Regions from separate parts of the Priestia sp. TRN 1309 genome, predicted to be linked through region 2. Evidence: predicted binding sites of a transcription regulator. Region 2 holds the regulator's gene; each other region holds the start of a gene.
What was found. The regulator Rex, encoded in region 2, represses fermentation and respiration genes when NADH is low (regulators of the CRP and FNR family bind a similar motif). The targets are predictions, from matches to a motif close to TTGTGAAATATTTCACAA.
Positions count from the first base shown of each region.

Region 1 (3,196 bases), on a different contig from region 2:
GCAAGGAAGAGATTTTGATTTAACCACAATTTTTGATGATACATTGGTTAAGACTCATCCGTTGAATGTTGTCACATTTGTAGATAACCATGACTCTCAGCCAAATGAATCTTTAGAATCTTGGGTAGAAGATTGGTTCAAACAAAGTGCTTACGCTCTAATTTTACTTCGTGAAGACGGCTATCCTTGTGTATTTTACGGAGACTATTTTGGGATAGGCGGAGAGCATCCAATTGAGGGAAAAGAAAAAGATATTTCTGCTCTCTTGCACGTACGCTATGACAAAGCATACGGACAGCAAGACGATTATTTTGATCACCCGAATACCATTGGATGGGTAAGGCATGGTGTAGAGGAATTTGAGAAGTCTGGATGCGCTGTGGTGATGTCAAACGGCGAAGACGGCGAAAAGAGAATGTTCGTCGGCGAACACCGAAGCGGACAAACGTGGATCGACTTCACAAAGAACCGAGAAGACCAAGTTGTGATTGAAGAAGACGGCTACGGACACTTCCCTGTAAATGGCGGCTCTGTATCCGTTTGGGCTGAAGCATAAAAAAACAGTGGCCTGCGCCACTGTTTTTTTTACCATAGACCTAGCAGTTTCCACCACAAGCCGCCAATTCCAATCCAAATGATAATATGAATAATTGAAATTAAAAAGCCGAGCGACCACCATTTTTGCTGCGTTACATATCCACTACCGAAGAACACCGGTGCCGGTCCACTGCCGTAGTGAGTTAAACAGCCAAATAAATTGCTAAAGAACGCTAAAATTAATGCTGACAGTAACGGAGGCGCACCAGCGGCCACGATGACAGATAGAAATGCTGCGTACATAGCGCTGACGTGAGCCGTGTTACTCGCAAAAAAGTAGTGAGAATAAAAATACGCAATAGCTAGTACAATCAACGCCGTCATCCAAGACATATGACTAACAGTGCCTTTCATCAGATCACTGAACCAAGGAATCATGCCTAGATCATTTAAGAAAGTTGCCATCATAACCAAAACAGCAAACCAGACTAATGTATCCCATGCTCCCTGTTCTTTTTTGATGTCCGACCAGCTTAACACTTGCGTTAAAAGCAGCGCACATAGACCAATAAAAGCAGTTGTTGTTGCATTAATATTTAAATTAGCGCCAAAAATCCACAGCACAAGAAGAAGTAAAAATACCCCAATCATGTACCATTCTTCTTTCTTTAGCGGGCCCATTTCATTTAGTTTTTTTGCTGCAATTTCAGATGCTTCCGGCGTTTCTTTTAATTCTGGCGGATACAGCTTATAAATAACGAGCGGAATCACAATTAAACTAATAATTCCAGGTACGATTGCAGCCGCTGCCCATCCAACCCATGAAATAGTCTTTCCTGTAATTTGTTCCGTCATTTTAACAGCAAGAGGATTGGCCGCCATTGCCGTTACGAACATAGCCGATGTAATCATATCTCCTTGAAACGATACTTTTGTTAAGAAAGCACCGACTCTGCGCTCCGTACCGTCTCCAGTTCTCGATCCGTATGTTTCAGATAAAGAACGAATGATTGGAAGAATAATTCCTCCAGCTCGTGCTGTATTAGACGGCATTGCAGGTGATAAAAGTAAATCACTTACGATAAGAGAATACGATAGTCCCAACGTCTTTTTACCGAACAAACGAACAAAGATATAGGCAACCCTTGTTCCTAGACCAGTCTTAATAAAACCTCTAGAAATAAAGAATGCAATAACGATCAACCAAATCGTCGTATTTTGAAAACCGCTGAGCGATTGTTCAAGTGTTAATGTATTAGTTAATACAATAATGGTTAAAGATAAAATAGCTACACTGCCTAATGGCAATGGTTTAATGATAAGACCTACGATAGTAGCCACAAAAATAGCGAATAAGTGCCAAGCCTTCACATCAAGTCCGGACGGAGGTGTAATAAACCATAAAACAAGTCCGATTGCCAGACAAATTAATAAAGGAATAAACTTCACTTCACCGGCAGGCTTTTTAGTTGTTTCAGCCATAATCTTTCTCCTTTCATGTTTTTAAATAATAATAGTAGTATGCTCTTTCCCCTTCGTACCCAATACTTGTCCCCTTTAAAATAAAATAATTGTAAAAATACGTTTCATAAGGATGATATTGTAAATTTGTGAAGTGTTGAGCATAATTCCTTTATTATTTTATCATACATATTGACAATTTTTATCTTTCACCTTCATTTTATTCCCTTCAAAATAGCTTGTAAGCGTTATTTCATCAAAATAGCTTGTAAGCGTTATTTCATCAAAATAAATAAGCTGCATGAGTTCATCATGCAGCCTTGCATTTAACGATTTACTTTTTGAATAAACACGACTTTGAGATAATCACCTGACTTAAATTCTTTTATTGTTTTAAAATCAGCTGGAAGAGAGAACTGCTCCATCATTTTGTAACGTTCCCCTTTTTCGTTAAAAGCTTTTTCAATAAACGAATGAAATTTTTTCATATCAAAATTACTTGCATTCGTCGAAGCTACAATGACACCATTTGGCTTTGTAAGAGCAATGGCTTCTTTTAATAAATCTTTGTAGTCTTTTGCCGCGCTGAACGTATGCTTTTTCGATTTAGCAAAGCTCGGCGGATCTAGCACCACAAGATCGAACGTCATATTCTTCTTAACCGCATATTTAAAATACTTAAAAACATCTTCCACAATAATGTCCTGTGCTTCGTGATCAATTCCATTTACACTAAATTGCTCAATTGTTTTTGCCAAGCTGCGATTGGCCAAGTCGACACTTGTTGTTTTCGCAGCTCCTCCAAGAGCGGCCGCCACTGAAAATGCGCCTGTATACGAAAACATGTTTAGAACGGTCTTTCCTTTTGCATATTTATCTCGAATCGTTTTACGGACGTCTCGCTGATCTAAAAAGACCCCAACCATCGCTCCGTCATTTAAATAAACGGCAAAACGAATACCATTTTCTCTTACAATTAAAGGGAACTCACCTTTATCCCCTACTACAAAATCATCTTCTTCAATATACTGCCCTTTTACGTTGAAACGTTTTTTCTGGTACAGCCCTTTAAAGTTAGGCGCAGATTTTAAAGCTTCAATAACGTATTCTTTAAATTGATAAATTCCTTCACTATACCAGCTCGTGACGTAATATCCGTCATAATAATCAATGATTAAGCCGCCAATTCCGTCACCTT
Region 1 is NZ_JBOZGM010000005.1:51,763-54,958, reverse strand. Features, by position in the region: gene ACRPLQ_RS19825 (alpha-amylase) at 1-556, shown strand, start outside; gene ACRPLQ_RS19820 (anion permease) at 586-2,019, opposite strand; gene ACRPLQ_RS19815 (class I SAM-dependent rRNA methyltransferase) at 2,325-3,196, opposite strand, start outside.
Region 1: the regulator Rex is predicted to act here: its motif matches at 2,146-2,163, upstream of ACRPLQ_RS19820 (anion permease).

Region 2 (3,196 bases):
GCCTTCGTTAGGTCGATTTATTAACTCCATTCGATCGAGCTGTTTACGTCTGCTTTGCGCACGTTTTGTAGTCGATGCGCGGGCGATGTTTCGCTGAATAAAATCATTCAGCTTTGCGACTTCATCTTGCTGCTTTTCGTACTGACGCAACTCTTTTTCATATCGCTCTGCTTTTTGTACAAGGTATTTAGAGTAGTTGCCCGTGTACTTCACCGTTGTTTTTTGTACGACTTCATACACTTGATTTACGACTTTATCAAGGAAGTAACGATCATGTGAAACGATTAAAATAGCTCCTTCATACCCTTGCAGAAACTGTTCCAGCCATGCTAAAGTTTCAATATCTAAGTGGTTGGTAGGCTCATCCAGAATAAGCAAATCAGGCTTTGTTAAAAGCAGTTTTGCAAGAGCCAGGCGCGTTTTTTGTCCACCGCTTAAGGAGGAAATAGGGGTGCTGTAGTCAAAGTTTGAAAAACGGAAACCGTGAAGAATAGATCGTGTATCCGCTTCATATTGATAGCCGCCTAAATCTTTGAACGTTACTTGAAGCTGATCGTACTCTTTGGTTAGTTTTTCGTATTGAACTGAATCATTAAAAATATCTGGATCGCCCATCTTCGTTTCAAGCGTACGTAATTCTTTTTCCATCTTCTTTAACGGAGCAAAGACAGTCATCATTTCTTCCCATATGGAGAGTGTTGACTCAAGAACTGTATCTTGTCCCATATAATCAATGGAAACACCCTTAGGTTTAATAATTTCTCCGCTGTCATAGGAAAGCTGCTCAGCAATAATTTTTAATAAAGTTGATTTACCAGCACCGTTTCGTCCCACTAGGGCAATGCGGTCTTTTGATTGTACTTCTAACTTTATATTCGATAAAATGGGTTCTGCCCCATAGTATTTTGTAATACCGTTCAATTGTAGAATAATCATTTTTTCACCTCTAGTAGTATATCCATAGTGTATTTTAACATATTTTTAACTACAAGTTCTTCCTACAAGCGTTTGTAATTTGTAGAGGGACAAGGACAAATGATGAAGCGAATGTTTTGATTCATGAAATAAAATGATTTTACCTGCACATTTTATACAGGATACTATGTTAAAATAAGAGATAAGTGCATCTCTGAACTTATCTATGATGGATGTAAAAAATCCGTCATGACTAACAAACCGATCCTTTGAAGGGCTAATTGCTTCGTTCTACAAACCGACTTTAAGGAGTGCTGAATAGACAAAAGCCGTCGAGGTGTGAAGCGGAGTATATATAAAACAAGAGAAAAGAGAGAGAATTGGAAGCGCTACCTCAAAGCGGTTGATGCTTTGTGAAAGGTAATGCAATATGACTTGAAAATGTTAGTAATGACATACATGAACTGAGGGGGTACAACGTGAACACTGAACAATTAAAAATACCACAAGCAACGGCTAAGCGATTGCCGCTTTATTATCGTTTTTTGAAAAATTTGCATGCTTCTGGTAAACAGCGTGTGTCGTCAGCGGAGTTAAGTGAGGCAGTGAAAGTGGATTCTGCTACTATTCGTCGGGACTTTTCTTACTTTGGTGCATTAGGAAAAAAGGGATACGGCTACAATGTGAATTATTTACTTACATTTTTCCGTAAAACGTTAGACCAAGATGAAGTAACGAAAGTAGCACTGATTGGCGTAGGGAATCTAGGAACGGCCTTTTTAAATTATAATTTTATTAAAAATAATAACACCAAAATTGAGTGCGCTTTTGATGTGATAGAAGATAAAGTAGGTACGAAAGTAGGCGACGTGCCGGTCTATCATCTTGACCAATTGGAAGATTATATGAGTGATGACATCTCAGTAGCGATTTTAACCGTTCCTGCCACTGTTGCTCAGCAAATTACTGATCGTTTAGTGAGTTGCGGAATTAAAGGAATTTTAAACTTTACTCCTGCACGCTTAAACGTACCGGATGAGATTCGACTCCATCATATTGATCTTGCTGTAGAATTACAGTCGCTCGTCTACTTTTTGAAAAATTATCCTGTTGAATAAGGCGGACTGTGTTACGATTTCCTTAAGTCTAAATTAATAAGGAGAGTGGGAATATGGGGATTGGAGCAGGCAGTTGGATTATTATTGCGATTGTAGCACTGCTTATTTTTGGACCGAAACGGTTACCGGAGCTAGGAAGATCAGTGGGCCAAACGCTTAGAGAGTTTAAGCATGCCGCTAGCGGTGCATCAGAAGATCGTGAAAAAGATAAACAGCGTCAAGTAGATGACAAAGAGTAAAAGGGTGATCATAGTATGACCGAACAAGAAATGTCAATATATGATCATATAGGAGAGCTGCGAAAACGCATTTTAATTGTTTTATTTTTCTTTGTGATTGCCACAATTGGCGGCTTTTTTATAGCGGATAAGGTTATTGTCTATTTACAGCATGCTGATGAGGCAAAGAATTTAACGATGAATGCATTTCGGTTAACAGATCCAGTTAAGATTTATATGCAATTTGCTGTTATTATCGGCTGTGTACTTGCAGCTCCTGTTGCACTGTATCAACTTTGGGCATTTATTAGTCCTGGTTTATATGAAAAAGAGCGTAAGGTAACGCTTGGATATATTCCTGTTTCCATTTTTCTCTTTATCGGCGGTGTCTCTTTTTCTTATTTTGTGTTGTTTCCATTTGTCGTTGATTTTATGACGCGCGTTTCTGATGAGCTGAATGTAAACCAAGTGATTGGCATTAATGAATACTTTTCTTTTTTAATGCAGCTCACACTGCCTTTTGGCTTGTTGTTTCAGCTTCCTGTCGTCGTTATGTTTTTGACGCGTTTAGGAATTATAACGCCTATGTTTTTATCTCAAATTCGAAAATATGCCTATTTCGTACTGCTAGTTATTGCCGCACTTATTACACCACCGGAATTGCTCTCGCACATGATGGTGACAGTGCCGCTCTTAATTTTGTATGAAATCAGCATCATTATTTCCCGCATTTCGTATCGCAAAGTGTTAAAGGCAAGGGCAGAGCAAGAAAGAGAAGATGTTAGTATGTAAAAAAACCACTGAAACAGTGGTTTTTTTATTTGGATGAATCATCTTGATTTTTATATTGCTGCTGCAATTTTTTAATTTTGTAGTGCAAGATAAAGATGCGAACCGCAAACCTGAAATCGAATGCGGCTACGAGTGCAAATAAGATTGTGGGGA
Region 2 is NZ_JBOZGM010000014.1:11,430-14,625, reverse strand. Features, by position in the region: gene ACRPLQ_RS26125 (ABC-F family ATP-binding cassette domain-containing protein) at 1-936, opposite strand, end outside; gene ACRPLQ_RS26120 (redox-sensing transcriptional repressor Rex) at 1,395-2,033, shown strand; gene tatA (twin-arginine translocase TatA/TatE family subunit) at 2,087-2,272, shown strand; gene tatC (twin-arginine translocase subunit TatC) at 2,288-3,043, shown strand; gene ACRPLQ_RS26105 (YdiK family protein) at 3,069-3,196, opposite strand, start outside.

Region 3 (3,196 bases), on a different contig from region 2:
CGTGATATGGGTAAGTAAAAAAAGCGGTGACACCATTAGCCAACACATTCAGTCTCAACAACCGTACTTACGCACTGGGCAGCAAGTGGTGCAAGACTTGCTCACATCTTTCAGTTCAAGAGGGCCTGTAACGACTACTTGGGGAATCAAACCAGACGTCGTCGCACCAGGTTACTTCATTAATAGTACAGTTCCTGGAGGATATGAACGCATGCATGGCACAAGTATGGCTGCGCCCCATGTAGCTGGAGCGTGTGCGCTGATTTTACAAGCTCACCCGAACTGGTCTCCTGAACAAGTCAAAGCTTCATTGATGAACACCAGTAAAGTAATGCAGCAGCTAAACGGTCAAACGTATCGCGTATATGAACAAGGAGCGGGAAGAATTCAAATAGCAAAAGCCGTCACAGCAGAATCTTTGTTTTATCCATCTTCTTTATCTTTTGGTATTTTTACGCGTCCATCAAAGAAAGTTTTATCTTTTAAAATTGATAACCAGTCTGATAAAGCAAAAACGTATCGCTTAAACGTTCCAAAAAGGGATGAAGGAGTGAACTGGGATGTTCCATTACCCGTCACGGTGCCACCCCGTCAGACAAAAGAGATAGCTGTTACTTTATCGGTGCAGCCCCGTTTTAAAAATAAAGGTATATATGACGGATATTTGGAAATAAATGATTCACGTGAAACATTTTCGCTTCCCTATATGTACATGATTAGCATTCCAGATTATCCTCGTGTCATGGGATTGCAAGTAGCAGCGGAAAAAGAGAAAAATACGTATAGCTATGAACTGTTTTTGCCTGAAGGAGCAGATCAGTTAGGCGTCGCTCTTTTTGATAAGCAGTCTTTACAGTTTGTATCGTATTTAGATGTTGACGTGGATGTAGAAAGAGGCATGAGAAAACGAAAAATAACGATTGATGAATCGCTTGTACCAGGAGTGTACCAAATATTTGCATTTGTGAAAAAGCATAGACAAGAGCAGGTTGTACACAGTACAATAACGATTGAATGAACCTCTTTAAATGTTTTCATTTGAAGAGGTTTTATGTGTGGCAGAAATGTGAACAATAAGAAGAGATTGTGAAGTTTTTAGCTTAAACACATTGACATTAAATATACGCTATTGTATGCTTACAGGGAATATAAATGATAAGGTTTTCAACCTGTGAAAACCGTTGATATTTCTGCGTATTTTATTAGCTGTTTTTACCTTTTTTAGCAATTTTTTTTGCCTTTCTATCATATATTGAGCTATGAAAACGATAGAGAATTCGGAAAAAAGAAAATTTTGCAAAAGGGGTATGAGCTTATGAAAGATCGCAACCGTCATCCTTTGCAAGCGATGGCATTAGTGTCAATCATTCTATCACAGTTAGCAGGTTCAGTCTTAATTGGCTTATTCTCTGGAAGATGGGCTGATCAATGGCTTGACACCGAACCACTATTTTTGATTTTAGGCCTTCTTTCAGGGCTAGCAGCAGGTGTTTTTATGATGCTGCGGACAGTCCACCATTTTTTTTCAGGAGATTAATAATTCATGCAGGATTTGCAGCACGTTTTTCCAAGACTTCGTTCATACATATTGTATTTGTTAGCATTATACGTTCTCGGCTGGGAATTTACAAGTTATAAGGCTGTTTTTGCAGGTTTAATTTTAGGAACCGCCCTGAGTTTGTATAATTTGTGGAACTTAGTAAGAAAGTTTGAGCAGTTTGGACAGGCGTTGGATGAGGGGAAAAAGCCCCGTTCAATTGGGACTGTTGTAAGATTTGCAACAGCTGCTCTCGCAGTTGTGATTACCATCTCTTATCCAAAAACCTTTCATATTATTAGTGTAGTTGTGGGATTAATGACGTATTATGTTGTCATTATCATAGATTTAGTTGTTCAAAATATGCGTAGAAGATAGAAAGAGAGGTGAACACAGTTGGGTCATGAATCACCAACTATAGAGTTTCTAGGCCTTACTTTTAGTCAAAGTAACTTGCTTATGGTTACCGTAGCTTCTGTTATTGTATTCTTAATTGCAGTTTTATGTACTCGTACTCTTGCTATGAAGCCAAGCGGTGCACAAAACTTTATTGAATGGGTCTTAGATTTTGTTAAAGGACTCGTTAATAGCAATATGGATTGGAAAACAGGTGGCCGCTTTTTGACGCTAGGTGTAACTTTACTTATGTACATTTTTGTGTCAAATATGTTGGGTCTTCCATTCGCCATCGTGATTGACCATAACTTATGGTGGAAATCGCCAACCGCTGATCCAGCAATTACGCTGACGTTAGCCGTTATGGTAGTTGTACTATCACATTATTATGGTATTAAAATGCGAGGTTTCTCTGCATACACGAAAGATTACTTCAAGCCAATGGCATTTTTATTCCCGCTTAAGATTATCGAGGAGTTTGCCAATACGTTAACGCTTGGCCTTCGTCTTTACGGTAATATTTATGCTGGGGAAATTTTGTTAAGCTTGCTAGCTGGTTTAGCAACAACAGGCTTCCTAGGTACAATTGGAGCTGCTATCCCAATGCTTTTATGGCAAGGATTCAGTATTTTTGTAGGCGCAATTCAGGCCTTCATTTTCACAATGTTAACGATGGTTTATTTATCTCACAAAGTGAGTAGCGACCATTAATTTATAAAGCTTTGTTCAAGTAATACCCAATTTGGACAAAACAAAACTTAGTTAAACAAAATCATATATATTAAGGGAGGACTTTATAAAATGGGTTTAATAGCATCTGCAATTGCGATTGGTTTAGCGGCACTAGGTGCTGGTATTGGTAACGGTCTTATCGTTTCTAAGACGATTGAAGGCACAGCTCGCCAACCAGAAGCACGTGGTACATTAACTTCAATGATGTTCGTTGGGGTTGCCTTAGTTGAGGCGCTTCCAATTATCGCCGTAGTTATTGCATTCATGGTACAAGGTAAATAATAATGTGTTACATGTGGCGAAGATCATTCAAAAGAACCTTCGCCATTACTTTATGTCTTTAAGAAGTAAATTATATATGTGGAGTCTCTGAAGGGAGTGAACATGGCCGTGTCGAACATGTTTGTGTTAGGAGCAGCAGGCATTAATGGTGGAGATATTCTTTTCCAATTAGTGATGTTCCTTATCCTACTTGCGTTACTTCAAAAATTCGCGTTTGGTCCTGTAATGGGAATCATGAAAAAACGTGAA
Region 3 is NZ_JBOZGM010000005.1:151,468-154,663, forward strand. Features, by position in the region: gene ACRPLQ_RS20255 (S8 family serine peptidase) at 1-1,018, shown strand, start outside; gene ACRPLQ_RS20260 (AtpZ/AtpI family protein) at 1,316-1,537, shown strand; gene ACRPLQ_RS20265 (ATP synthase subunit I) at 1,544-1,915, shown strand; gene atpB (F0F1 ATP synthase subunit A) at 1,934-2,644, shown strand; gene atpE (F0F1 ATP synthase subunit C) at 2,735-2,947, shown strand; gene ACRPLQ_RS20280 (F0F1 ATP synthase subunit B) at 3,050-3,196, shown strand, end outside.
Region 3: the regulator Rex is predicted to act here: its motif matches at 1,085-1,102, upstream of ACRPLQ_RS20260 (AtpZ/AtpI family protein).

Region 4 (3,196 bases), on a different contig from region 2:
AAGAAGCGGTCGATAAACAATAAAGCAAGCGTTACGGTTAATACAGGAAACGCGAAAATGATAATAATACAGCTTGCTAGAACAGACCACGTGAATAGCGGCATATGCATAAGTTTCATGCCAGGCGCACGCATTTTTAAAATGGTCATAATAAAATTAATTCCAGAAGCCAAGCTGCCAATACCTGATATTTGAATGCCCCAAATATAAAAATCTTGACCTGGTCCAGGACTGAACTGCATGCCAGAAAGCGGCGGATAACTCAACCACCCTGCATCTGGCGATCCTCCGATTACAAACGACAAATTGAAAAGCATGGCGCCAAAGAAAAATAGCCAAAAGCTTACCGCGTTTAAAAAAGGATAGGCGACATCTCTTGCTCCAATTTGAAGCGGCACAACGATATTAAAGAAAGCAAACATAAGCGGCATTGCCATAAATAGAATCATAATGGTTCCGTGCGTAGTGAAAATTTCATTGTAATGATTAGAATCTAGAAAATGCCACTGGGGAAATGCTAGCTGCATACGCATTAATAATGCATCTACTCCGCCTCGAAACAGCATTAACAATGAAGAAAGCATATACATGATTCCAATTTTTTTATGATCCACCGTTGTGAGCCACTCACGCCATAGCCACTTCCACTTTTTAAGATACGTAAGAACAAAAATAATACCGGCGAGTGTTAACAATATGGCGACATCGGCTCCGTAAATCATTGGCTCCCCTGTCACAAAAAAATGAGATGAAAAATCTTTTAATTTGTCTAACAACTTAGTTTCCCCCTTCCTGGTGCTCATGCTGTGTATGTGCTTGTTCTTCAGAAGCCACATTCATAGTCTTCATGTCTTCATTTTTCATATGGTGATGCTGACTATAATATTGACCACCGTTTTTAATAACAATTTCTTGAAACAAACCTTTAGGAATGGTAGAGTACGATTTTTCCAAGGAAAGACCTTGTTTGGCAAGATTGTTATAATCAGCTTTTGTTAAAGCTGGTGATGTTTCTTTCACTTGCTTTACCCACTGATTAAATTCTTTTGTCGATGTAGATTTAACTTTAAAGTTCATATGAGCGAACCCTTCACCCGTAAAATTAGCACCCGAACCAAAATATTCTCCCTTGTGATTAGCTTGTAGCCAAAGCCCCATGGCCATTCCCGGCATGGTATATAATTGTCCTCCCAACTCCGGTACCCAAAAGGAATTCATAGGTGCATCTGACGTTAGCACGAATTGAACGGGCACATCTTTTGGAATGTTGACATAGTTCACTGTCGCAATATCTTGATCCGGATATTGAAATAACCATTTCCAATCAAGAGACGTTACTTCAATCGTTAGCGGCTTTACATCTTTTTTCGGCGGATCTACTAATTCATAAGTCGTTTTGGCCGTAGCGAAACCTAAAATGCCGATAATAATAATGGGGATGCCCCACCAAATAAATTCAAGACGCTTGCTATCGTCCCAGTCTGGTCGATACGGAGCCTTGTTTCCAGGCTTATCACGGTAGCGTAAAACGATATACACAAGCAGACCTAAAACAGGAATAACAACAATTGTGCATAAAATTATGGAAAAAATAATTAACTGGTATTCTTTTTGAGCTACCGCCCCCTGCGGATTTAAAATCAAATAACGACTATCACAGCCTGCTAAAAAAATTGTAATGAATACGGAGAGAATGATTAACTTGCCAATATGCATTGATTTTTGCTTTCTCACCTCAGCTCAGGCTCCCTTCCTTTAAATCTCTGTACATAATAATGGTATATAAACGTTCATATTAGAGATGCATCTCAACAGATCAAAAGGCTAAAAACCTCCTAACATATTGAAGTTTGTCATGACATATTGCTTACTCCTAAAAAATTATCATGTTGTATGTTTAAAAGGTGTGATATTTCTCACACTTGAAGCGATTTTTATCTAGTTTAAATGGCTTTACCATAATTTCGTCACATATTTGGTTAAATGTGGTGTGAAATATCTTTCTCCTAGCGCGTAGATTCTGATAAAAGTAAAAAAGCTCTTCCAGTTCTTATTAACTGGAAGAGCTTTTTGGGAGTAATGAAGTATGGAGCTTTATTTCTTACTAGTTTGTTTGCTTTACTTGCTGAAACATCCAATCAATCATTTTTTGTTAAGAGAGTCACGACTTCCTTATACTCCTCTAGCTCTTTGGTCTGTGCGAGAGTATTGATTTTCTCTAGCGATAAAAGAGAGCTCTGAATGATAAACGTGCGAGGCTCCTTATCATTTTGCAGTAATTCACGTTAACGAACTATCAGCTATTGCCTTCTCTTCCTTAATACATCTTCTATAAAATAATGATAGAAATAATTAATAAGAGCAGTGGCAATCGAGATCACAAAAAGTTGAAAACGCGTCATGTTGACCATTTTGTATACCTTTAATTTTTCTGCCAAACTGGTCAAGGGATAAGCAAATAGATAGTCAAATAGGATGTTAATTAACAAATATTTTTTGAAATTCCCATAGGTCAGCTTGAATACCCAAAAATTAGCTATAAAAAACGGTCCAAATATAAAAGAAACGTCGCTTGAAAGTTTAGGGAAAAGAGGTTTCCTCACTTTCCACCATGTAAAGCTTTTAGATAACTCACTGATAAAAGCAATAACTAATGAACTAAATGTCAAAACAGGTAGGTATCTTTTAAAGACAAATTTATCAACTTTTATTATAGACAGCCAAGGCAATAAAAGTACTGCCAAAAGCGTTAACTTTCCTTTCATTATGTACCCAACTCCTGCCGTTACGAAAATGTAAGCTAAACCATATTCTCTTTAGTTTGTGTAATAGGCTCTTTTTTATGTGTTTATTACACTGCGTTCGTTCTTTTATTCGTCTTTTATTACAAGATTTTTTGCTTTCAGGAAATTATTGATTCTCATATTCTGCATGTGCATGGAGAAAATACGGAGGTGAATGTTTAATTAAAAGGAGGAATTAAAAATGACTACAGTACGTGAAGTTATGACTAAAGATGTGAAAGCTTGTGCACCGCACGACCCAGTAACAGCTGCAGCAAAATTAATGCGTGATATTAATTGTGGCTCTGTGCCAGTGTGTCAAGAAAATCGAGTAATGGGAATGATCACAGACCGTGATATCGTGTTAAACTGCGTGGCGGATGGAAAAGATTGCAACACTGTGCATTGCCATG
Region 4 is NZ_JBOZGM010000004.1:224,925-228,120, forward strand. Features, by position in the region: gene qoxB (cytochrome aa3 quinol oxidase subunit I) at 1-776, opposite strand, end outside; gene ACRPLQ_RS17360 (ubiquinol oxidase subunit II) at 778-1,716, opposite strand; gene ACRPLQ_RS17365 (hypothetical protein) at 2,301-2,765, opposite strand; gene ACRPLQ_RS17370 (CBS domain-containing protein) at 2,986-3,196, shown strand, end outside.
Region 4: the regulator Rex is predicted to act here: its motif matches at 1,905-1,922, upstream of ACRPLQ_RS17360 (ubiquinol oxidase subunit II).